One region of the Streptomyces sp. NPDC058284 genome, then DNA from elsewhere that is predicted to be linked to it. Evidence: riboswitches for the same ligand, from Rfam matches in the RefSeq annotation. Region 1 holds a riboswitch; each other region holds the start of a gene.
What was found. Region 1 has a riboswitch for cyclic di-AMP ahead of ACFVYR_RS13650 (M23 family metallopeptidase). Riboswitches for the same ligand answer to the same signal wherever they lie in the genome.

Region 1 (7,708 bases):
CAGCCCTACCCGGCCTACGGCTACGGCTACGGCTACCCGACGGCGTACGACAATCCGTACCGCCGCCCCTGAGAGCTATGCGGAAGCCGCCGTGAGGCGCGCGACCTCCGCCTCCGTGAGCTGGAGGTCCGCCACCGCGAGCAGCGCGGGCAGCTGCTCGACCGTGCGGGCGGAGGCGATCGGCGCCGCGACGGTGGGCTGGGCCGCGAGCCAGGCGAGCGCCACGGTCGCGACCTCGGCGCCGCGCTCCGCGGCGATCTCGTCGAGCGCGGTCAGGACGCGGTCGCCGCGCTCGGTGCCCGCGTACTCCTGGACGCGCCCGCTGCGCGCGCTCTCCACCCGCGCACCCGGGCGGTACTTGCCGGTGAGGAAGCCGGACGCGAGTGCGTAGTAGGGCACGGCCGCGAGGCCGGAGCGGGATGCGACCTCCTGGAGCGGGCCCTCGTAGGTGTCGCGGGAGACGAGGTTGTAGTGCGGCTGGAGCGCGACGTAGCGCGCGAGGCCCTCGCGGTCGGAGAAGTCGAGGGACTCCTGAAGCCGTTCCGGGGTGATGTTGGAGGCCGCGATCGCCCGCACCTTGCCGTCCCGCACCAGCTCGTCGAGGGTGCCGATGATCTCCTCGACGGGGACCGACGGGTCGTCGTAGTGCGTGTAGTAGAGGTCGATGTAGTCGGTGCCGAGACGGCGCAGGGACGCGTCGATGCCGCCCTTGACCGTGGCCGGGGAGAGGCCCTTGAAGTCGGGGTGGGCGCCGACCTTCGTGGCGAGGACGACGTCGGAGCGGTTGCCGCGCTCGGCCAGCCACTCGCCGATGAGGGTCTCGGACTCGCCGCCCTTGTTGCCGTCGACCCAGGCCGAGTAGACGTCGGCGGTGTCGATGAAGTTGCCGCCTGCCGCGGTGTAGGCGTCGAGGACGGCGAAGGACGCCGCCCGGTCGGCGGTCCAGCCGAAGACGTTGCCGCCCAGGGCGAGCGGGGAGACCTCGAGTTCGGAAGCGCCGAGTGTACGGAGAGAAGTCATATGTCGCTCAACGTCCCCGACGGTATGCGAATTCCGTCAGGTACGAGCGGCCAATCAGGGGTTCAGGCCCTTGCCCTGCAGCCAGGTCAGCGGGTCGATGCCCGTGCCGTCCGGGGTGTGGACCTCCATGTGCAGGTGGGGCCCGGTGACGTTGCCGGTCGCGCCGACGCGGCCGATGACCTCGCCCGTGGTGACCTTCTGGCCCGCGCTGACATTGAGCGAGGACTGGTGGCAGTACCAGACCTCCGTGCCGTCCTCGAGTTCGAGCACGGTGCGGTAGCCGTACGCGCCCGCCCAGCCGGCCTCCTTGACGGTGCCGGTGTGCACGGCCTTGAGCGGGGTACCCGTGGGAGCGGCGAAGTCCAGTCCGGTGTGGTGGCCCGAGGACCACATGGCACCGGCGTCACCGAAGTGTGAGGTGAGGGTGTACGACGAGGTGGGGATGGCGTAGCTCTTGGCGAGCTTGGCCAGGCGTTCCGCCTCGGCCTTCGCCTTGCGGGCCTCCTCCGCCTTCTTCTTCTTGGCGGCGGCCTCGGCGTCGGCCTTCTTCTCGGCGGCCCGCTGCTGGCCGGCGGCCTGCCGGGCGGCCTGCCGGGCGGTCGCGTCCTCGGCCGCGGTCCGTACGGCGGTGTCGGCCTGGTGCTGCTGGTTCTCGGCCTGCCGCATGATGCGGGCGCGCAGTGCCTCGCCCGCGTCGGTGGTGCCCTGCTCGGCGTCGGCGGTGCTGACACCGGCCGCGGTGAGCGGAGCCGCCGCGGCGGCGTTCGCCGTGGTGTCCGGGGAGTCGTCGGCCAGCAACGAGCCGACGCCGGGCAGCGACTCGGCGTCCGGCAGCGAGTCGGCGACTGTGTCCATGCCCGGCAGGTCGGGCATGGATATGGAGACCGGCGGCCTGCCGTCCTGCGCGGTGGCGATGCCGCCCGCGCCGACGGCGGCGATGACGCCCACACCGAGGACGGTGGAGCTCCGGGCGAGCCCGCCACCGCTCTTCTTGTGCACACGGTGCCTGCCGCGGACGGGACGGACGGACTCCTCGGTGGGGTTCCACTCTTCGAAAGAGCCCTCGTCGTACGAGCCGAAGTCGTCGTCATTCGGTACGTACACGGCTTGGGGGGCAGGCCGGTTGGACGCCACTGGGGCGCGCTCCTTTCCTTCCTTCTCGCCTACCGGGTTAGCTGACGGGTTCGGAGCAGGAAGGTCTCCTACGAGCGTCTGGCGCGGGTGCACGGATGCACGAGGCGCAGAGGCCCGATTCACCCCAAGTTAGTGGTTCCCCGGCTCCCTTGCGGGATTAGGCGCGTGCGCGCGGAGCCGCCTCTAGTGACGGCTGGGACGACCGCGCTGCGTTATCGAACGTTAATAGACAGCGGGTCACTATTCCAAGCTGTTCCGATTGATCGTTAACGCTGTCCACCTGTACGTATGGGGACAGGAGTGGTCAGAACAGGGTGAGTTGACGACACTTCCTCACACCGGGCCGTGCACCGGAACTTCACACTCCCTTGACAACACGTCAGTTGTGATGCGGAGTGGCTCACTTCAATCACCGGCGGTGACGCCCGGATCGGTGACGTCCGGATCCCCCGCGACGGGCCGGCGCACCGCGAGCAGCGCCATGTCGTCGGTCATCCGGCCCCCGGTGTGCCGCCGCACCTCCTCCGCGAGCGCGGCGAGCAGGGCCTGCGGTCCTCCGCGTCCGGGGAAGATCCGCCCGCCGAGCCGGGCCGCCGGATCGTAGAACTCCCCCGTCACGTCGCGCGCCTCCGACAGGCCGTCAGTGTAGAAGAGCAGCATCGCGCCGGGCGGGAACTCCGATTCGTCCGCCCGGTCCGGCCAGACCCCCAGATCGCCCATGCCGAGCGGCAGCGCGGGCTCGCTCGCCGACATGACGCACAGCCGGCCGTCCCCGCGCAGCAGCAGCGGCGCCGGGTGCCCCCGGTTGATCAGCCGTACGCGGCCGTCGGCGTGCCGGATCTCGGCGAGGACGGCGGTGGTGAACCCCTCGAACGCGTCGAGCCCGTCGCGCCGGGTGCCCTCGCGCGCGAGCGCCCGCTCCAGGCGCTGGGCCACCGCCTCTAGGGTGGTCTCCTGCTCGGCGGCCTCCCGGAAGGCGCCGATGACGACGGCGACCGCCGCGACCGCGCCCATGCCCTTGCCCCGTACGTCACCGACGATGAGCCGCACGCCGTGCGGGGTGTCCTGCACCGCGTACAGATCGCCCCCGATGAACGCGTCGGCCTGCGCGGCCTCGTACCGCGCCGCGATGTCGAGCCCGCCGATGCGCGGGTCGGGCTCCGGCAGTACGGCGCGCTGGGTGGTCTCGGCGATGGAGCGGGCGTTGGCGAGCCGGTCGTTGCCGCGGCGGACGACGCGGTTGATGACGATGGCGAGGATTGCGACGGTCACCACGGTGATCACTTCGGTGACGGCCTCGACGCGGCTGTCGGCCCGGGCCCCGAAGTGCAGGAAGAGGACGGCGACGGTGGACGCGGCGCCGGTCAGGACGGTGCTGAGCAGCGAGTAGAAGGGGGCGGCGATCAGCGGGGCGGCCGTGTAGAGGGGGGCCGCGGTGAAGTCCGGCGGGGTCGCCGCGTCGTAGACCACGCCGACCAGCAGGAGCAGCAGCGGCAGGGCCCGGACGAACGCCCATTCGTGCGCGGAGGCACCCCTGTCGCCGGTTCCCGCTCGCTGCCCCACCGCTTGTCTCCCGCCGACTCCGCGCCCATCAACGCGCTCCACTCAGGGTTCCCCCGTCGGGGAGCGGGTGCGAGCCGGTGCGGTCCGACCGGGTTACGGAGGAGGGTCCCCGAGGCGCGCCCGGGGGAAGGGCCGGGAAAACACCTAGGACCCGGGAAAACACCTAGGACCCGGAACCATTGCTGGTTCCGGGCCCTAGGTCTTGAGTAGCGGGGACAGGATTTGAACCTGCGACCTCTGGGTTATGAGCCCAGCGAGCTACCGAGCTGCTCCACCCCGCGCCGTTGAATGCAACTCTACGCCATCCGGAGGGGTGCGTCGAACCACTTCAGGCGTTGCCCGCGTGGGTGAGCGTCTCCCAGGCCACGAAGAGACCGTCCGTCCCCTCCGGCCGCCGGGCCACCGTGTACTTCTCGGTGTACGGCATTTCCAGATGCAGCCGCCCCCGCAGGTGGTTCAGGCCGACCTCCGTGTCGGGTCCCATGTCGCGCCGCACCCTGCCGCCGCACAGCCAGGCGGGCGCCCGCGCGCCCAGCTGGTACTTGGCGTGGAACTCGAAGGCGGCCCGCAACCGGTCCCTGACCTCCCCGTACAGATCGACGCCCTGGTGCCGGGCGGTCTCCGCCATGTGCGAGGCGGCGGCGAGCGAGTAGCTCGCGTGCTTGAAGTTGCGGCAGGTCTCCTGGGAGATCCCGTCGGTGAACGTGCCCTGCCCGAACCAGTACCTCTTCAGCTCGCTCGCCGTGTCGATGCCGCTGCCCTCCGGCGAGACGGGCAGCTTCCCGTCCGACTCCAGGTAGAAGTAGGCGGGCACGCGCGTCCTGAAGTGGTGCACGGCCTTCTCGAACGTGGCGTGGTCGTCGAGGAAGACGGCCATCGACATGGTCGCGTCGGCCATCACCAGGTCCCAGTTGCCGTTGAAGTCGGCGGAACCGTTCCTGACCTGGGGCAGGTAGGCGTTGCGCAGCATCCGCTCGAAACGCAGCAGCGCGCCGTCGCTCCAGCCGTCGTACGTGTAGCGCACGATCTCGGCGGCACGGGCCCATGACGAGGCGGCCCAGGCGGTCTGCAGCCCGGCGTTGGCCTCGGTGTGCCCGGTGATCCGCTTCGACCAGGCGTCCATGATCTGCACGGCCTTCTCGGCGTGCGCGCGCTCACCGGTGACGCTCCAGAGCAGCGCCTGGGTGTACGCGGCCAGGGCGTCCTCGCGCTCCTCGACGCAGCCCTGACCGGGGCGGGTGTCGGGCGGACAGACCACGACGTCGTACGGCTTCGCCGTGTAGTCCGCCGCGGCGAACCTGCTGCTCCGCATCTGCTCGAACGCCGCGAGCCAGGGCTGCTCACGCGCTCCGACGTGGGCGCGGACCCGGTCGAGCTGCTCCTTGCCGACCAGGACGCCGGGGTGGTTGAAGGCGAGGTCGAGGGGGCGGGCCGCGGCCGTACGGGTGTCCGTGCCGCCGGAGCCGCCACCGCAGGCCGCGGCGAGGGCGAGGAGGAGAGGGGCCAGGAGGAGGGCCAGGGCGCGCCGCCCCGTGCCGCGTACGGCTGCCGCCATGCTGCACCTCCGGTTCGGGGCCGGCTCGGGCCCCACCGCTGCGGGCCTCATGCCCTGGCGTTCAGCCTGGCCCGGTGCGCGGGTCGGCGCACCGCCGGGCTGCTCCGTTCGGGCGGCTCGGCGCCGGAGGCGTGTGCCCTGTCCGGGTACGCCGTGTCCGGGTAAGCCATGTCCGGGTACGCCATGTCCGGGTGTGCCGTCCGCGCCCGGGTCCCGTCCTCCGTACGCCCGTCAGATGACCGGCGGCCGGCCGAGGCGGGTCAACCGCCAGGCCGTGCGCCAGCGCATGGGCCGGCGCTCGCCGCACGGTGTCCGCAGCCCTTCGACGAAGCCGGCGGCCCAGGCCTTCAGGCCGGGCAGGGAACGGGTGCGGGCGAGGGTGAGGAGGGTCCAGACGCCCAGGTGGACGGGGATCAGCGGGAGCGGGAGGCGGCGGCGGACCAGCCAGACGCGGTTGCGGGCGGTGTTGCGGTAGTAGACGGCGTGCCGGGCCGGGGAGGTCTTGGGGTGCTGGAGCAGCAGGGCCGGTTCGTAGAGGATCTGCCAGCCGTCGTCGACCGCCCGCCAGGCCAGGTCGGTCTCCTCATGCCCGAAGAAGAACTGGGCGGGCCAGGTGCCGGTGCGGGCCAGCATGGGCATGGAGAGGGCGTGCCCGCCGCCGAGGAAGGCGGTGACCAGGCCCCGCTTCATCGGGTCGGTGGCGCGCAGCCGGGGGATGTGGCGGCGCTGGGTCTCGCCCGTCTCGTCGGCGATGCGGAAGCCGACGATGCCGAGGCGCGGGTTGGCGGCGAACAGGTCGCGGATCCTGCGGAAGACGTCGTCGGCGACGAGCAGTCCGTCGTCGTCGAGCTCGATCACGACGTCCACGTCGCCGAAGTCCGCGAGGCGCTCGATGGCGACGTTCCGTCCGCCCGGGCAGCCGAGGTTCTCGTCCAGCTCGACGGCGGTCACCTTGCCGGGCAGGGAGGGGAGTTCGGGGAGGGGCGAGCCGTTGCCGACGACGACGACGCGGTCGGCGGGTACGTCCTGCATGGCGACGGACGCCAGCAGCGCGTCGAGCTCCCGGGGCCGGTTGCCCATCGTGATGACGGCGACGCCCAGGCGCGGTGGCGTCGGCTGTGGTGGAGTCACGGTGGTCCCTCCAGATGTGCGGCGGAGACCGGCCAGTCAACACCACGGCGCCCCGCGGGGCCGAAGCCGGGCGGGGCGCGGAAGGCGTATGAGGGGGGCGGCCGAGGAGGGACGGGCTGGTGGTCGGGCGGCCGGGCGAACGGCGGTCGGGCGGTCAGGCGGCCTTGGTCAGTTCACCGCTTCGGGTGGCCTCGCTGTCGGCCGGGGGCTGCTCGGTGTCGGCCGGAGCCTGCTCCCCCGCGGCGCCCTTGCCGCCGTCCCGGATGAGGACGAGGGCGAGGACCGCGGCGGCCAGGACGCCCGCGGCTCCGGCCCAGAAGCTGGCCGACATCGCCTCGGTGAAGGCCTCTCGGGCGGCGGTGGCGAGGGCGCTGTCGCCGGTGGTGGCGGCCAGGGCGAGCGCGTCCGGGACGGAGTGCCCTGCCCCTGCCGGGGCGGAGGCGGGCATGGCGTCGGTGTAGGTGCTGGAGAGGACCGTGCCGAGGACGGCGACGCCGAGGGCCGCGCCGGCCTGCTGGACGGTGTCGTTGAGGGCGGAGCCGACCCCGGCGTGCTCGGCGGGGACCGCGCTCATCAGGGCGGCGGTCGCCGCGGGCATCGCCAGGCCGCCGCCGACGCCAATCAGGACCATGGCCGCGGCGAGCATCCCGAACCCGGCGTCGGAGGGGAGCGAGGCGAGGGCGCCGAATCCCGCGGCGATGACGGCCAGGCCGACCGCGGTCATGGGCCGGTTGCCGATCCTGTTGCCGAGGGTGGCGCCGATGCCGTTGAAGACGAGGGTGGCGACGGCCATGGGGGCGAAGGCGAGGCCGGTCTTGGCGGGTGAGTAGCCGAGGACGAACTGCAGGTACTGGGTGAGGACCAGCATCAGGCCGCCGTTGGCGAAGGTCAGCAGGACGAGGGAGAAGCTGGCGCCGCTGAAGACGCGGTTGCGGAAGAGCGAGAGCGGCACCATCGGGGACGCGGTGCGGGTCTCCCAGATGCCGAAGGCCACCAGGGCGACGACGGCGAGGGCGAGCGAGGCCTGCGTACCCATGTCGTCGAGCCCGGTCTTGGCGGACTCGATGATCGTCCAGACGAGCGCGGTCATGCCGACCATGGACAGGGCCATGCCGAGCGGGTCGGCCTTGCGGGCGGGGCCCTTGGACTCGGGCATCAGGACGAGGGCGGCGACGATGGCGAGGCCGGCCACGGGGACGTTCATCAGGAAGACCGCGCCCCACCAGAAGTGGGCGATCAGCACGCCGCCGAGCACGGGCCCGCCGACCAGGCCGACCACGGCCACCGCGCTCCAGGCGCCGATGG
Region 2 (7,708 bases), on a different contig from region 1:
AAGGGCAGCAACACATGGCTGAGCGCCGCGTCAACGTCGGCTGGGCCGAGGGCCTTCACGCCCGACCCGCCTCCATCTTCGTCCGTGCGGCCACGGCCTCCGGCGTCCCCGTGACGATCGCCAAGGCCGACGGCAACCCGGTCAACGCCGCCTCGATGCTCGCGGTGCTCGGCCTGGGTGCCCAGGGTGGCGAGGAGATCGTGCTCGCCTCCGACGCCGAAGGCGCGGACGCCGCCCTCGACCGGCTGGCGAAGCTGGTCTCGGAGGGGCTCGAGGAGCTTCCGGAGACGGTCTAGGACACATTCCTGGAAAATGCGCCGATGGGGTCGCCCGGAATTCCGGGCGACCCCATCGGCGTTTACGCGTGATGGATTGACTCTTTCTTTATATACGGCGTCTCCGTTAATTCCGGAGGCTCACCGTGTTTACGGCATGTTGCGAATTCCTCACGCGCTCGGGTCCTGGCCGTCCCCCGTGACGCAGGCGGTGGGTGGCCGCCACCCGCGCGGCGTGCGCGGCGGTGAGCGCCCTGGCGCGCTCGGCGTCCCCGCGGGCGACCGCGTCCAGGATCTCGGCATGCTCGGACCAGGACTCGGCCGGCGCCGCCGGACGGTCGACGACGTACATCCAGGCGGTCTTCTGCCGGAGCTGGGTCAGCAGCGCGCTGAGGCCGGGGCTGCCGGACGCCTGGGCGAGCGTCTCGTGGAACCAGCCGCCCAGGGACCGCAGATCCTCCCCCTGACCACTCCCGGCGCGCTCGCGGCCCATCCTGACGAGACCGCGCAGGACCTTGAGGTGGGCGTCCGTGCGGCGCTGCGCGGCGCGTGCCGCGGCGAGCGGTTCGAGCAGCGTCCGGACCTCGAGGAGGTCCGCCGCCTCCTGCTCCGTGGGCTCCGCGACACAGGCGCCCGCATGTCTGCGGGTGACGACGAACCCCTCGGCCTCCAGGGTGCGCAGGGCCTCGCGGACCGGGACGCGCGAGACGCCGTAGCGGCGCGCGAGGAGGTCCTCGGTGAGCCGGCCGCCTCTTTCGTGGACACCGGCGACAATGTCGTTCCGAATGGCCGTGCATACCGAATGCGCGGGAACACGCATGACCGGACCTCCGCCTTCATCCCCGCGAAACGCGGTCGACCGACGCTCATTCAGTGACTCTATTGCAGAGCGTCGGAATTTCCGACGGCGGTCCGGAATTCGTGGATATCTTTTGGCCAAGGGCCCTGCGAGGAGAGTTCCGGGGGTCCGGGGATGCGGAGGGGCGCAAGGACGAAAGCCCCGGCTCGGGAGGAGCCGGGGCTTTCGTGGAGTGCTGCGGGAGCCGTGCAGTCCGTCGCTCAGACGTTGACGCCGTGCGAGCGGAGGTAGGCGATCGGGTCGATGTCCGAGCCGTACTCCGGGCCGGTGCGGGCCTCGAAGTGGAGGTGCGGGCCACTGGAGTTGCCGGTGGAGCCGGAGAGGCCGATCTGCTGGCCCGGGGTGACCGTCTGGCCGACGGTGACACCGAGGGACGACATGTGGCCGTACTGGGTGTACGTACCGTCGTTCATCTTGATGACCACGTTGTTGCCGTAGGCGCCGCCCCAGCCCGCCTCGACCACGGTGCCGGAGCCGACCGCGTGGACGGCGGTGCCGGACGCGGCATGGAAGTCGATGCCGGTGTGGCTGCCGGAGGACCACATGGCGCCGCCGGTCTGGTAACCCGTGGAGACGTACGAGCCCGCGATCGGGGCGACGTAGGTGTTCAGGCGCTTGCGCTCGGCCTCGCGGGCGGCGCGCTCCTTGGCCTTGCGCTCCTTCTCGGCCTTCGCCTTCGCCTCGGCCTCGGCCTTGCGCTTCTCCTCCGCGGCCTTCTTCTTGGCGGCCTCTTCGGCCTTCTGGGCGGCAGCGGCGTCGTCGGCGGCCTGGCGCTGCGCGGCGGCCTGCGCGTCGATGCTCTCGGCGAGCGAGTCGCCGACGGATATCGCCTGGGTGAGGCCGGTGTGCTCGACGGCCGCTTCGTCGGCGGCGGCCAGCGCGGGGGCGGCGAGGCCTCCGATGACACCGGTGGTGGTGAGCGCCGCGACACCGGCGACGTTCGCGGTGGTCCGCGTGAGGCGGCTCGGACGACGGTGCTTCCCGGTGGCACGGGTGAACGCCATGTGGCGGGTGATCCTTTCCTTCCCTCTCGCCTACCGGGTTAGCTGACGGGTTCGGAGCAGGAAGGTCTCCTACGGGTCCCTCACCTCGCGGCAAGGTGCCCGATTCACCCCAGGGGACATGTGGGTCCCCGGCTCCCCTGGCTCGCGCCGTACGGGGACTCGGCGATGACTGTCCGGTGCCGCGGATGCGGCGTGGTGCGCGACGAACAGCCGGACCGACGCTAAACGGGGCCTCTTTCAATCCACAAACAGAACGCGACTTTTGTAGCGCACGCCACACGGCAGACAGGCAACCACCATATGAATCCGGACATATGAGGACCCCGGCGGCCGAAACGGTCGCCGGGGTCCCGAAATGTCCTGACTGTCACTCAGTCCACGCGGGCCTCACTCGGCCCGGGACCTCGCTCGGCCTGGAACCACACTCAGCCCGTGACCACGCTCACGTCGCCGATCCCGAGGGCCCTGACGGGCTCCTCGATCATCGCGGCGTCCCCGACGAGGATCGTCACCAGGCGGTCCTCGGGGAAGGCGTTCACGACGGCCGCGGTGGCCTCCACGGTGCCGGTGTCGGCCAGCCGCCGGTACAGCTGCGCCTGGAAGTCGTCCGGCAGGTTCTGCTCGACCTGGTCGGCGAGCGTGGCCGCGACCGAGGCGGCCATCTCGTACTTGAGCGGGGCGACGCCCACCAGATTCTGCACGGCCACGTCGCGCTCGGCGTCGGTAAGGCCCTCGGCGGCGAGGGTGCGCAGCACCTTCCAGAGGTCCCCGAGCGCCGGCCCGGTGTTCGGGGTGTCCACGGAGCCGCTGATGGCGAGCATCGCGGCGCCCGTCCCGTCCGGCGCCGAACGCAGCACCTGGCTGAACGCCCGCACCCCGTAGGTGTACCCCTTCTCCTCGCGCAGCACCCGGTCGAGGCGGGAGGTGAGGGTGCCGCCGAGGCAGTACGTGCCGAGGACCTGGGCCGGCCAGACGCGGTCGTGCCGGTCGGCGCCGACGCGGCCGATCAGCAGCTGCGTCTGGACCGCTCCGGGGCGGTCCACGATGACGACGCGGCCGTGGTCGTCGGCGGTCACCTGCGGTACAGGGCGCGGCTCGCCCGCGGAGCCGGTCCAGGCGCCGACGGTGTCCTTGAGGACGGCGTCCAGGTCGATTCCGGTCAGGTCGCCGACCACGACGAGGGTGGCCGTGGCGGGCCTGACGTGCTTCTCGTAGAAGGCGCGCACCGCCGCCGAGTCGATGGCCGCGACCGTCTCCTCGCTGCCCTGGCGCGGCCGGGACATGCGCGAGGTCGGCGGGAACAGCTGCTTGGAGAGCTCCTTGGCGGCGCGGCGCGCCGGATTGGCGGCCTCGTGCGGGATCTCGTCCAGGCGGTTGCGTACGAGCCGTTCGATCTCGCCGTCCGCGAAGGCGGGGGCCCGCAGGGCGTCGGCGAGCAGGCCGAGCGCCTTGGGGAGCCTGGAGACCGGGACCTCGAGGGAGACCCGCACGCCCGGGTGGTCGGCGTGCGCGTCGAGCGTGGCGCCGCAGCGGTCGAGCTCGGCGGCGAACTCCTCGGCGGAGTGCTTGTCGGTGCCCTCGTTGAAGGCCCTCGCCATGATCGTGGCGACGCCGTCGAGGCCTTCGGGCTCGGCGTCGAGCGGCGCTTCGAGGTGGATCTCGACGGCGACGACCTGCTGGCCGGGGCGGTGGCACCGCAGCACGGTGAGGCCGTTGGGCAGCGTGCCGCGCCGGGGTGCCGGAAAGGCCCAGGGCTTGGCCGCGCCCGCCTTGGGCTGTGGGTGGAACTGCATCGTCGTCGCGGCCTCGGTCACTTCGCCGCCTCCTCTTCCTCGGCGTACTCCATGCCCTTTTCGCCCTCTTCGCCTTCTTCGCCGTCGTCGGCGACGGTCACGGGTTCGTAGACGAGCACCGCGCGGTTGTCCGGTCGCAGGCGCGCCGCGGCGACCTCCTGGACCTCTTCCGCGGTGACGTCGAGGACGCGCTGCACGGCGGTCAGGGCGAGCTGCGGGTCGCCGAACAGGACGGCGTACCGGCAGAGTTCGTCGGCGCGGCCCGCGACCGTACCGAGCCGGTCCAGCCACTCGCGCTCCAACTGCGCCTGGGCGCGCTCCATCTCCTCCGGAGTGGGGCCTTCCGCGGCGAGGCGGGCCAGCTCCTCGTCGACGGCGGCCTCGATGACGGGGACCTCCACGTCACCGGAGGTCTTCACGTCCAGCCAGCCGAGCGAGGGCGCCCCCGCGAGGCGCAGCAGACCGAATCCGGCGGCGACGGCGGTGCGGTCACGGCGCACGAGGCGGTTGTACAGCCGGGAGGACTCGCCGCTGCCGAGGACGGTGAGGGCGATGTCGGCCGCGTCGCACGCGCGCGTGCCGTCCTCGGGGAGGCGGTAGGCGGCCATCAGGGCGCGGGCCGGCACATCCTCCTCGACGACCTCACGCAGCTCCTTGCCGATGCGCTCGGGCAGGGCGCCGTCGCGCGGCGGCTGCTTGCCGTCGTGGCCCGGGATTGAGCCGAAGTACTTCTCGATCCAGGCGAGCGTCCGCTCCGGATCGATGTCGCCGACGACCGAGAGGACGGCGTTGTTCGGCGCGTAGTACGTGCGGAAGAACGCGCGCGCGTCCTCCAGGGTCGCCGCGTCGAGGTCGGCCATGGAGCCGATCGGCGTGTGGTGGTAGGGGTGGCCCTCCGGGTACGAGAGGGCGGTCAGCTTCTCGAAGGCCGTGCCGTACGGGACGTTGTCGTAGCGCTGGCGGCGCTCGTTCTTGACGACGTCGCGCTGGTTGTCCATCGACTCCTCATCGAGTGCCGAGAGCAGCGAGCCCATCCGGTCGGCCTCGAGCCACAGGGCCAGCTCCAGCTGGTGGGCGGGCATGGTCTCGAAGTAGTTGGTGCGCTCGAAGCTCGTCGTGCCGTTGAGCGACCCGCCCGCGCCCTGGACCAGCTCGAAGTGGCCGTTGTTGTGCACCTGCTTCGAGCCCTGGAACATCAGGTGCTCGAAGAGGTGGGCGAGGCCGGTAAGCCCCTTGACCTCGTGGCGGGAGCCGACGTCGTACCAGAGGCAGACCGCGGCGACCGGGGTCAGGTGGTCCTCGGAGAGCACCACGCGCAGGCCGTTGGCCAGCCGGTGCTCGGTCGCTGTCAGGCCGCCGGAGCCGGCCTCGGCTGTGGCCGTGTGACCCATGGGCATGTACGTCCCTTCGATCGCTGGATCATCGCTGGATCAGAACAATTGCTGCCAGTCCTGCCACTGTATGCAAGCGTGTCAGCACCTGACGAAGTTCCCGCTCCGCCCTCGGCGTAGTCACGTGTGACGCCCCCGGTGCACGGGTCGTGGTCTGCGATGTCAGTGGGACAGTCCACAATGGTCGGCGTCAGAACCCGCACATGTTGGTGAAGGAGCCGCAGCAGCGATGGCCCGCCGCAGCACGAAGACCCCGCCGCCCGACGACTCGTACGAGGAGAAGATCCTCGACATCGACGTCGTCGACGAGATGCAGGGCTCCTTCCTCGAGTACGCGTATTCGGTCATCTATTCCCGCGCCCTGCCGGACGCCCGCGACGGCATGAAGCCGGTGCACCGCAGGATCGTCTACCAGATGAACGAGATGGGCCTGCGCCCCGACCGCGGCTATGTGAAGTGCGCCCGCGTCGTCGGCGAGGTCATGGGTAAGTTGCACCCGCACGGCGACGCGTCGATCTACGACGCCCTGGTGCGCATGGCCCAGCCCTTCTCGATGCGCCTCCCCCTGGTGGACGGCCACGGCAACTTCGGCTCGCTCGGCAACGACGACCCGCCGGCCGCCATGCGGTACACCGAGTGCCGGATGGCCGACGCCACCTCCCTGATGACGGAGTCGATCGACGAGAACACCGTCGACTTCGAGCCGAACTACGACGGGCAGGAGAGGGAGCCGACCGCTCTCCCCGCGGCCTACCCGAACCTCCTGGTCAACGGCGCGTCCGGCATCGCGGTCGGCATGGCGACGAACATGCCGCCGCACAACCTCGGCGAGGTCATCGCCGCCGCCCGCCACCTGATCAAGCACCCCGGGGCCGACCTCGAGACCCTGATGAAGTACGTGCCGGGCCCCGACCTGCCCACGGGCGGCCGGATCGTCGGCCTGACCGGCATCAAGGACGCGTACGAATCGGGCCGCGGCTCCTTCAAGATCCGCGCCACGGTCTCCGTGGAGAACGTGACGGCGCGCCGCAAGGGCCTGGTCGTCACCGAACTGCCGTTCTCCGTAGGACCCGAAAAGGTCATCTCCAAGATCAAGGACCTGGTCGGCTCGAAGAAGCTCCAGGGCATCGCCGACGTCAAGGACCTCACCGACCGCGCGCACGGACTGCGCCTGGTCATCGAGGTCAAGAACGGCTTCGTCCCGGAGGCCGTCCTTGAGCAGCTCTACAAGCTGACGCCGATGGAGGAGTCCTTCGGCATCAACAACGTGGCGCTGGTCGACGGCCAGCCCCTCACCCTCGGCCTCAAGGAGCTCCTTGAGGTCTACCTCGACCACCGGTTCAACGTGGTGCGCCGCCGCAGCGAGTTCCGCCGCGGCAAGAAGCGCGACCGCCTGCACCTGGTCGAGGGCCTCCTGGTCGCCCTCCTGGACATCGACGAGGTCATCCGCCTCATCCGCTCCAGCGACAACTCCGCCCAGGCCAAGGAGCGCCTGATCGGGCGCTTCTCGCTGAGCGACATCCAGACGCAGTACATCCTGGACACCCCGCTTCGCCGCCTGACCAAGTTCGACCGCATCGAGCTGGAGACCGAGCGCGACAAGCTCAACGGCGAGATCGACGAGCTGACCGGCATCCTCGACTCCGACGCGGAGCTTCGCAAGCTGGTCTCCGCCGAACTGGCCGCCGTGGCCAAGAAGTTCGGCACCGACCGGCGCACGGTGCTCCTGGAGTCGACGGGTTCCCCGGCCGCCACGGTCTCGCTGCAGGTGGCGGACGACCCGTGCCGGGTGCTCCTGTCGTCGACGGGCCTGCTGGCCCGTACGGCCAACGGCGAGCCCCTCGCCGACGGCGACACCAAGCGCGTCAAGCACGACGTGATCGTCTCCGCGGTGCCCGCGACGGCGCGCGGCGAGGTGGGCGCGGTCACTTCCGGGGGGCGGTTGCTGCGCCTCTCCGTGGTGGACCTTCCCCAGCTGCCGGAGACGGCCGCCGCGCCCAACCTCTCGGGAGGGGCGCCCGTCTCCGAGCTGCTCTCCCTGGAGAAGGACGAGAAGCTGATCTGCCTGATGACGCTCGACGAGTCCTCGCCGGGTCTCGCGCTCGGCACCGAGCAGGGCGTCGTCAAGCGGGTGGTCCCCGACTATCCGTCGAACAAGGAGGAGTTGGAGGTCATCACCCTCAGGGAAGGTGACCGGATCGTCGGCGCGGCCGAGCTGCGCACCGGCGAGGAGGACCTGGTCTTCATCACGGACGACGCCCAGCTCCTGCGCTACCAGGCCTCGGTGGTGCGTCCCCAGGGGCGTCCCGCCGGAGGCATGACGGGCATCAAGCTCGCCGACGGTGTGAAGGTCATCTCCTTCTCGGCGGTGGATCCGGCGGTGGAG
Region 3 (7,708 bases), on a different contig from region 1:
CCCAGGTGCCCGACCGCACGCGGACCGGCGCGCCGACGTTGGAGAGGATCTGCGCGGTGGCGAAGGAGTGGCGCAGCGGTTCGGCCGTCCCGGCACGCCACCGTTCGAGGGCGAAATAGGGGCTCGCGCAGAGGAAGACCCGCTCGACGCCGTCACCGGCGCCGATGCGCAGACCCGGCTGGAAGTACGGCCTGCTCGCCGGCTCCACCTGCCGCATCAGCATGTCGAGGTTGGCGTCGAACTCCTCGTCGTCGACGGGCGAGCCGTCCTCCATGTGCCAGCGCATCGCGTGCTGCTGGATGTCGGACGTCTGCTCGATCTCGTAGACGAGGGTCTCGGGCCCGAAGCTGTGCAAGGTGCCGCCGGGCACGTAGATGGTCTGGCCCGCGCATACCGGGAGGCGGCGCAGGACTGCGTCGAAGTCCTGGGCCCGCAGTGCGGCGCGCAGCCGCTCAGGGGTGACGCCGCGCTTGACGCCGCACAGGGCGCTCGCTCCGGGGGCGGCGTCGAGGATGTGCCATGCCTCGGTCTTGCCGTTGCGCGCGTTCTCCAGGCGCCGGGCGGTCTCGTCGCCCGCGTGCAGGTGCACCGGCAGGGTGCCGGTGGCGTCGATGAACTTGGTCAGCACCGGGAAGTACTCGCCGGACCATCCCACGCCCATCAGTTCCCGCGGACGGTCGAGGACCACCTGCCGCAGAGACCGCCCCGCCAGTGGCCCGGCGGTCACGACGGAGCCCGCGCCGGTGACGTCGCTGCATTCCCACGTCTCCGCGATGCTCCAGTCGGGGATACCGCTCTTGCCCAGCCGACGGGCGATGGCCTTGCCTCCGAACACCAGCGGCTTGGCCGTCACCGACAGCCGCAGCGGATACAGACCGGTCCCGTCCTCGCTCACAGGATCGGCTGTCCACCGGTGACGGCGATCCGCGCCCCGGAGACGTAGCTCGCCTCGTCCGAGGCGAGCATGACGTACACCGGCGCCAGCTCCGCGGGCTGGCCGGGACGCCCGAGCGGCACCTGTGTCCCGAAGTTCTCCACGTCCTCCGCGGGCATGGTCGAGGGGATGAGCGGCGTCCAGATGGGGCCCGGCGCCACGCTGTTGGCACGGATGCCTTTGGGGCCGAGCAGCTGCGACAGCGAACCGACCATGTTGGCGATGCCCGCCTTGGTGACGTTGTACGGGAGGAGTTGCGGCGGCGGCATGTCGGAGTTCACCGAGGTGCTGCCGATGATCGACGAGCCCGGCCGCATGTGCGGCACTGCGGCCTTGGTCAGATGGAAGAAGGCGCTGATGTTGATCGCGAGTGTGCGGTCCCACTCCTCGTCGGGGACATCGACGACGCAGTCGCGCGTCATCTGGAACGCGGCGTTGTTGACGAGCACGTCCACCCGGCCGAACTCCTTGACCGCCTTGTCGATGATGGACCGGCAGTGCGCCGGGTCCGCCACGTCGCCGGGGACGAGCACACAGCTGCGGCCCGCTTCCCGCACCCATCTCTGGGTCTCGGCCGCGTCCTCGTGCTCGTCGAGGTAGGAGAGGAGGACGTCCGCGCCCTCTCTGGCGTACGCGATGGCCACGGCGCGGCCGATGCCGCTGTCCCCGCCGGTGATGACGGCTGCCTTGCCGGCCAGCCGCCCCGATCCGCGGTAGCTCTCCTCGCCGTGGTCGGGCCGCGGGGTCATCCCGGAGGTGGCACCCGGCGGGGTCTGCTGCTGACGAGGCTGAGACATGACGGCTCCCGGCGTTACGTTCGGTCGACGGCGCCCGGAACCCGGCACGCACCACACATGCTCACCTGCCGGCCGGGAGCCCGCCAGCCGAGGAGCGGCAGCCGGGCAGTTCGTGAGGAAGGTCGCCGTGCTCGCGGAAGGCCCGTCACCCGAACCGCAGGACGCGCGGCGCGAACGCGCCCTCGGGACCGTCGGCGCGGCCGACCGACCACACCGTCGCCGACCCCGGCACCGGGGCGAGGCGCAGCGTCCGGGAGTCGCCCTCCCCGGCCACCGCCGGTTCGGCGTACTCGGTGAACGACTGCCCGTTCCAGGCCAGGAAGTCCGGCCCAGGGACGAGCGGCGGATAGCTGCCGGGCGGGCCCAGCTTCTGCGAGCGGGTCACCGATACCCAGGCCAGTTCGCCGGACGTACCGGGCGTCAGCGAGCTGACCGAGCCGAAGTCGGTGGGCACGGTCACCCGGTTCCACGCCTGCCCGTCCCAGCGGACGAGCAGGGGTGGGATCGGTTTGCCCACAGGACCGCCGACGAATCCGGCCGTGCCGCCCGCCCACACCTCCGTCTTCGAGACCGCAAGCACGCTGCCCACGGCCGAGCGTGGGAACCCGTCGACGATCGTCTGCTGCCACGCCTGCCCGTCCCAATGCGACACGGCCGCCCCCGATCCGGTGGCGCCCGCGGCCCAGGCGTCGTCGGCGGCCAGGACGTGCAGCCCGTTCACGTATCCCGGCGGCACCGGCAGATCCCGCCAGCCGCGCCCGTCCCTGCGCAGCAGCGCCTGCGCGCCGTTCCGCGAGCCGGTCAGCCAGGTCTCGCCGCCACCGGCGACGACCTCGCCCAGCACGACACCGCGTGGCGGCGGGCTCTCGGACCAGGCCTTGCCGTCGTGGCGGAGCAGGTGGGAGCCGCCCGCCGAGTCCCGGCCGACCGCCCAGACCGCGGCCGGTGAGGTCGCGGCGACGGACAGCAGCTCGCCCTGCCAGCGGACCCCCGGCAGACTCTCGCGCTGCCACGCGGTCCCGTCCCAGCGCAGCATCAGCGGGAAACCCGGCGCCGCACGGCCGACGGCGTCGGCCCCGACCGCCCACGCCCGGTCGGGGCCGAACGCCACGGCCTCGTTCAGCCCGGCCTGTGGGCGTACCTGCGCCGGGACCGGGACGTGCTGCCAGGACCGGGTCTCTGCCGCGGCCGTCGTCATGACGGTCACCAGGGCCAGGGCGACGGCGAGGGCCGCGACGAGCAGTCGACGCACCATGGTCAGCCTCCCAGCCGCTCGCTCATCAGATTCGGTTTGGAGCCGTAGATCTCGACGGTGCCGAAGGACAGCAGGGAGCGGCCGGTGCTCGTCAGCGCACGCGGTTGGACGTCGATGGCGTTCGTGCGTTCCGGGCCGTAGGAGAAGGCGGTACGAGCGCCGTCCACCCGCGCGTACTTCGACCGGAACGCGCGGTCGCTGCGCACCGGCAGCCACAGCGCGCCGTCGGGGCCGCGCACCATGGCCTCGGTGTAGGTGTCGCCCAGCGCCGGGTAAGTGGTGCGCCAGGCCCGCCCGTTCCAGGCCGTCAGGTAGGTGCGGGTCACGCCGTCGGTGTACTGGCTGCCGCCGATCGTGGCACGTCCTGACGGTTCGAGGAGGATCGTGTGCACGTTGCTGTTCGACGGCAGCGGCACCTTCGCGTCCCGCCACGCCGTGCCGTCCCACCGCAGAACGGCGGTCCCGGTGTCGGTGTCCGCCCAGGCCCAGGCGTCGGTCGCGGTACGCGCGGTGACGCCCATGAGGAACAGCACACCGTCCGGGGTGGGCTGGGCGGTCCAGCGGGCGCCGTCGTAGTGCAACACCTTCAGGCCGGTGTCGTCCTCACCGACGACCCAGGCCGCTCCCGGTACCGCGGTGAAGTCCTGGTACGTCCAGAGGGTCCGCGGCAGCGGAACGGTGCTCCAGCCGGTGGCCGACCGGCGCAGGATCTCCCCCTCCCCCGCGCGGTTGTGAAAGATCCACACTTCCTCGCCGACGAACTGCACCTTGCCGAGCCAGCCGGATTCGCCGACACCGGGGAAGTTGGTGTCCCGGCTCCACTTCGCGCCGTCCCACCCGTACAGCATCGGCCGCATCCCGTCGGCGGCCTGCTCGTACCCGGTCGCCCACGCCTCGCCGGAACCGCGGGCGGCCAGATCGAGCACGGTCACCGGCGCGACCGCCGCCGGAACCGGCACCGCCGACCAGCCCGGCGTCACGGCCGAGGCCGGCGACACCGCGGTGACACACGCGATGACGAGGCAGACGATGACCACGCGGAGACCGTGCACAGGACCTCCCAAGGCCGCGAAGGGCGCTCAGCCTAGGGCGTCCGCCCAGCGGTGAACAGGGCTGAACGGGATTGTTCGGTGGCTCGGACCAGGCCTGACGAACAATCCGTGAGCCGGTGAGATCGTTCACGGATGCCGGACCGGTATCCGCCATCGAGCACCAGAAGGAGAACTGTGCTTACTCGCACGAAGCTCACCACCGCGCTGGCGGCAAGCGTCCTCACGGCCGGGATCATCGGCGGCGCCTCCGCGACCGCCGCATCGTCCGAGCATTCGGCCACCCCGTCGGTGGGGCACGCGTCGGCCGCCTCCTGCCTCGGCGGGGACTGGTCGTACGACGGGTACAAGTACGCGCCCCAGGGCGACGGCTACTACGTGACCACCAACCGGTGCGACGACATCCAGGTCAAGCCGGACCGGGACACGAAGATGAAGCTCTGCTACCTGAAGAACCGGAACCCCGACAACAAGGTCTGCAAGGGCTGGGTCACGGCGAAGGCAGCCAAGTGGACCGTCCTCGGCAAGGACTTCAACGACGGCGTCTACTTCTACCTCGACTTCCCCAACTCCCCCTACCTCAAGACGGGGTGGGTCGCCGCCTGACGGCTTGACGTCTGCCCCCGCCTTTTCGGCGGGGGCAGCGCCATGTGCGGACCGGGCGGGGGCATCGCCTCACCGTCCGGCGCGGACAGCAGTAGGACTATGTCCAGGTTTGAACCATAATTATATCTTTCCCCCCTTTGGCACCCCGTGTAGGCAACTGCCTGCTTTCGCGATGTGCCCGAGCGAAATGGCTCACATTCTGACGGCCCGTCGATTCGCATTCCGGGCCGTATCCCATTCGGTGAATTGAGTCACACCGTCCGCCGTACCCCGCTCCGGGAATCTCCGCGCGCATTCCCGCGCCACTCCAGGAGAGTTGGACTTTTGGATCAAAGGCGGCGAGGAGTTTCCGATCTTCAGCGGTAGGCCTCACGCATTGCCGATGCAAATTCGTGTCTTGTTCCGTCCTGTCTTTCTCGTCTAACGTCACCGCCAATCCGGATGGAACGCCGAATCCTGCCGCTGTCCGGAATCCCTTCCACCACTCACTTACGCCCGGCAGGAGCGGGGGACCCAGGTAAGCCGCCGACCCGGATTCCGGGACGGCTCGGGGTGAAGGCGCATTCACCGTGCGTCCGGACATCTCCCGTCCGAACCCGACAGCTCACCTCGCAGGCGACGGAGAGGAATGCGTCATGCCCGCAAAGGGAAAGCACCGCCGCCCCAAGTCGAGCCCGCTCACCCGGGGCATCGCCGCCGCGGGCACGGGCGGCGCCGTGCTCGTCCTGCCGGTGCTCGGCGCCACCACCGCCGCCGCGGCACCGGCCGACGGGGCCGCCAAGCCCACCGCGGCCCCGAAGACCTACGTCGTCCTCGCCGGCGACTCCCTCTCCAAGATCGCCAAGGAGCACTCCCTGAGCGGCGGCTGGAAGGCCCTCTACCAGCAGAACCGCGGCATTCTCGGCGACAACCCGGGGCTGATACACCCCGGCCTCAAGCTCACCCTCGGCAAGGACGACGCGGCCGGGACCGCCTCCAGGACGTCCGCCGAGCGGGCGGACCGCTCCGGCAACACCGACGCGCTCGCCGCCGATGCCCCCACCGCCCCGGCCGTGAAGTCCTACCCGAACGACCTCGACGGCTGGATCAGGGAATCGCTCGACATCATGGCCCAGCACGGCATCCCGGGCACCTATGAGGGCATTCACCGCAACGTCATGCGCGAGTCCTCCGGAAATCCGCTGGCCATCAACAACTGGGACGTCAACGCCATTGCGGGAACCCCCTCCAAGGGGCTCCTGCAAGTTATCGCCCCCACCTTCACCGCCTACCACGTGCCCGGCACTTCGCTGGACAGCTTCGACCCGGTCGCCAACATCACGGCCGCCTGCAACTACGCGGCCGACCGCTACGGTTCGATCGACAACGTGAACGGCCCCTACTAAAAGCGGGCCGGCGTCGCCGAATGGAAAGGACTCCAGAACTCGCCGATGCAAAGGGCGAGTTCAAAAGGTGACAAGCCTTTCGTGCGTCGGTAGCACCTGAGTGCTACCGGCGTACGCGCCGGTCGGTGCGTGAATCGGGCGAGAGAGCCGACACTCGGCGGACGATTCCGCGGCGGCAGCCGGTGAGGATGACGGTCATGGACCCTGAACTCGCCACAGCCATCCCGCCGTTCACCGCCACCCACCCGCCGCTCGCCGACGCGCGCGCCGTCTCCGCCCGGTGAGGGAGGCAAGTCCGGCGCCGGGGCAGAGCCTGGCAGCGCTGCTGCGCCCGTACGCCCGGAGTTTCGCCGCCGTCGTCATCCTGCAGGTCGTCGGTGCCGTCGCGGGTCTCGCGCCGCTGCTCGCGGTCGTCGAGGTGGGGCGTGCCCTGCTGTCGCCGGGGCCGGTCGACCGCGGGCACGTCTGGTCGGCCGTGACCGTGGGTGCGGCCGGGCTGTTCGTCCGGTTGCTGTGCACAGGCGCGTCGTCCGGGATCGGGCACGTCCTCGACGGCCGGGTGCAGCTCTCGTTCCGTCGGCAGCTGGCCTCCCGGCTGGGGCGGGCGCCGATCGGCTGGTTCTCCCGGCGCCGCACCGGTGAGCTGGCCAAGGTGGTGGGGGAAGACGTCAGCGCCGTACACCCGTTCATCGCCCACGCCCCCGGTCAGCTCGTCTCGGCGTTCGTGGTCCCGTTGGTGTCGCTGGTCTACCTGTGCACCGTCGACTGGCGGCTCACCCTCATCACGCTCGTCCCCGTGCTGCTGGCGGTGGCGCTGGTTCCGCTGATGATGACGCCGGCCCGGCTGCGCGAGCAGGAGGCGTTCGACGCGGCCATGGGGCGGATCTCCAGCTCCGTCGTCGAGTTCGTGCAGGGCATCGCGGTGGTCAAGGCGTTCGGCGGATCCGGGCGTGCGCACCGCGAGTTCCGTGCCGCCGTGGACGACTTCACGGACACCTTCCACCGGTGGGTGCGCGGCCTCTCCAGGATCGCCGCGGGGATGCAGCTCGTCCTCTCACCGCCGTTCGTCCTGCTCGTCGTCCTCGTCGGCGGCGCCGCTCTGCTCACCGACGGCGCTCTCGCCCCGGCCGACCTGCTCCCCTTCCTGCTCCTTGGACTCGGCCTGACCGCACCGGTGGAGGCACTCGGCCACGGTTTCGACGACCTGCAGGCCGCGAGGCGCGCGGTCGGCCGCATCCGCGACGTCCTCACCGTACGGCCGCTGCCGGAGCCCGAGCATCCCCTCGCACCCCAGGGCCACCGGGTGGAACTGCGAGACGTCCGGTTCGGCTACGAGGCCGGTCGCGAGGTGCTGCGCGGCATCGACCTCGTGCTGGAACCCGGCACGCTCACGGCGATCACCGGGCCCTCCGGCAGCGGCAAGTCGACGCTGGTCCAGCTGCTGCCGCGATTCTTCGACCCCACCCACGGCTCGATCCTCCTCGGCGGTGTGGACCTGCGCGAGCTGAGCGGCCGTGACCTCTACCGCACCATCTCCTTCGTCTTCCAGGACGTACGCCTGCTGCGCGCCTCCGTGGCGGAGAACATCGCGCTGGCGGTCCCGCACGCCGGCCCCGACGCCGTGACGCGGGCCGCCCGGCTGGCCGACATCCACGACAGGATCCTCGAACTCCCGCGCGGCT

Region 2: another riboswitch for cyclic di-AMP. It lies ahead of ACFVYR_RS19820 (M23 family metallopeptidase); the one in region 1 lies ahead of ACFVYR_RS13650 (M23 family metallopeptidase).
Region 3: another riboswitch for cyclic di-AMP. It lies ahead of ACFVYR_RS11595 (transglycosylase SLT domain-containing protein); the one in region 1 lies ahead of ACFVYR_RS13650 (M23 family metallopeptidase).

Annotation. Positions count from the first base shown of each region.
Region 1 covers NZ_JBHVYE010000008.1:21,152-28,859, forward strand. Annotated here, with positions in the region: gene ACFVYR_RS13640 (PrsW family intramembrane metalloprotease) at 1-72, shown strand, start outside; gene ACFVYR_RS13645 (aldo/keto reductase) at 76-1,020, opposite strand; gene ACFVYR_RS13650 (M23 family metallopeptidase) at 1,075-2,154, opposite strand; cyclic di-AMP (ydaO/yuaA leader) riboswitch at 2,166-2,328, opposite strand; gene ACFVYR_RS13655 (PP2C family protein-serine/threonine phosphatase) at 2,560-3,717, opposite strand; tRNA gene ACFVYR_RS13660 (tRNA-Met) at 3,925-3,998, opposite strand; gene ACFVYR_RS13665 (alginate lyase family protein) at 4,046-5,272, opposite strand; gene ACFVYR_RS13670 (glycosyltransferase family 2 protein) at 5,504-6,352, opposite strand; gene ACFVYR_RS13675 (MFS transporter) at 6,558-7,708, opposite strand, start outside.
Region 2 covers NZ_JBHVYE010000013.1:148,676-156,383, reverse strand. Annotated here, with positions in the region: gene ACFVYR_RS19830 (HPr family phosphocarrier protein) at 15-296, shown strand; gene ACFVYR_RS19825 (GntR family transcriptional regulator) at 403-1,095, opposite strand; gene ACFVYR_RS19820 (M23 family metallopeptidase) at 1,335-2,138, opposite strand; cyclic di-AMP (ydaO/yuaA leader) riboswitch at 2,151-2,313, opposite strand; gene ACFVYR_RS19815 (M16 family metallopeptidase) at 2,564-3,952, opposite strand; gene ACFVYR_RS19810 (M16 family metallopeptidase) at 3,949-5,328, opposite strand; gene ACFVYR_RS19805 (DNA topoisomerase (ATP-hydrolyzing) subunit A) at 5,552-7,708, shown strand, end outside.
Region 3 covers NZ_JBHVYE010000006.1:153,165-160,872, reverse strand. Annotated here, with positions in the region: gene ACFVYR_RS11620 (class I mannose-6-phosphate isomerase) at 1-895, opposite strand, end outside; gene ACFVYR_RS11615 (SDR family oxidoreductase) at 892-1,731, opposite strand; gene ACFVYR_RS11610 (hypothetical protein) at 1,877-2,986, opposite strand; gene ACFVYR_RS11605 (hypothetical protein) at 2,989-4,038, opposite strand; gene ACFVYR_RS11600 (hypothetical protein) at 4,213-4,641, shown strand; cyclic di-AMP (ydaO/yuaA leader) riboswitch at 5,118-5,272, shown strand; gene ACFVYR_RS11595 (transglycosylase SLT domain-containing protein) at 5,277-6,026, shown strand; gene ACFVYR_RS11590 (ABC transporter ATP-binding protein) at 6,307-7,708, shown strand, end outside.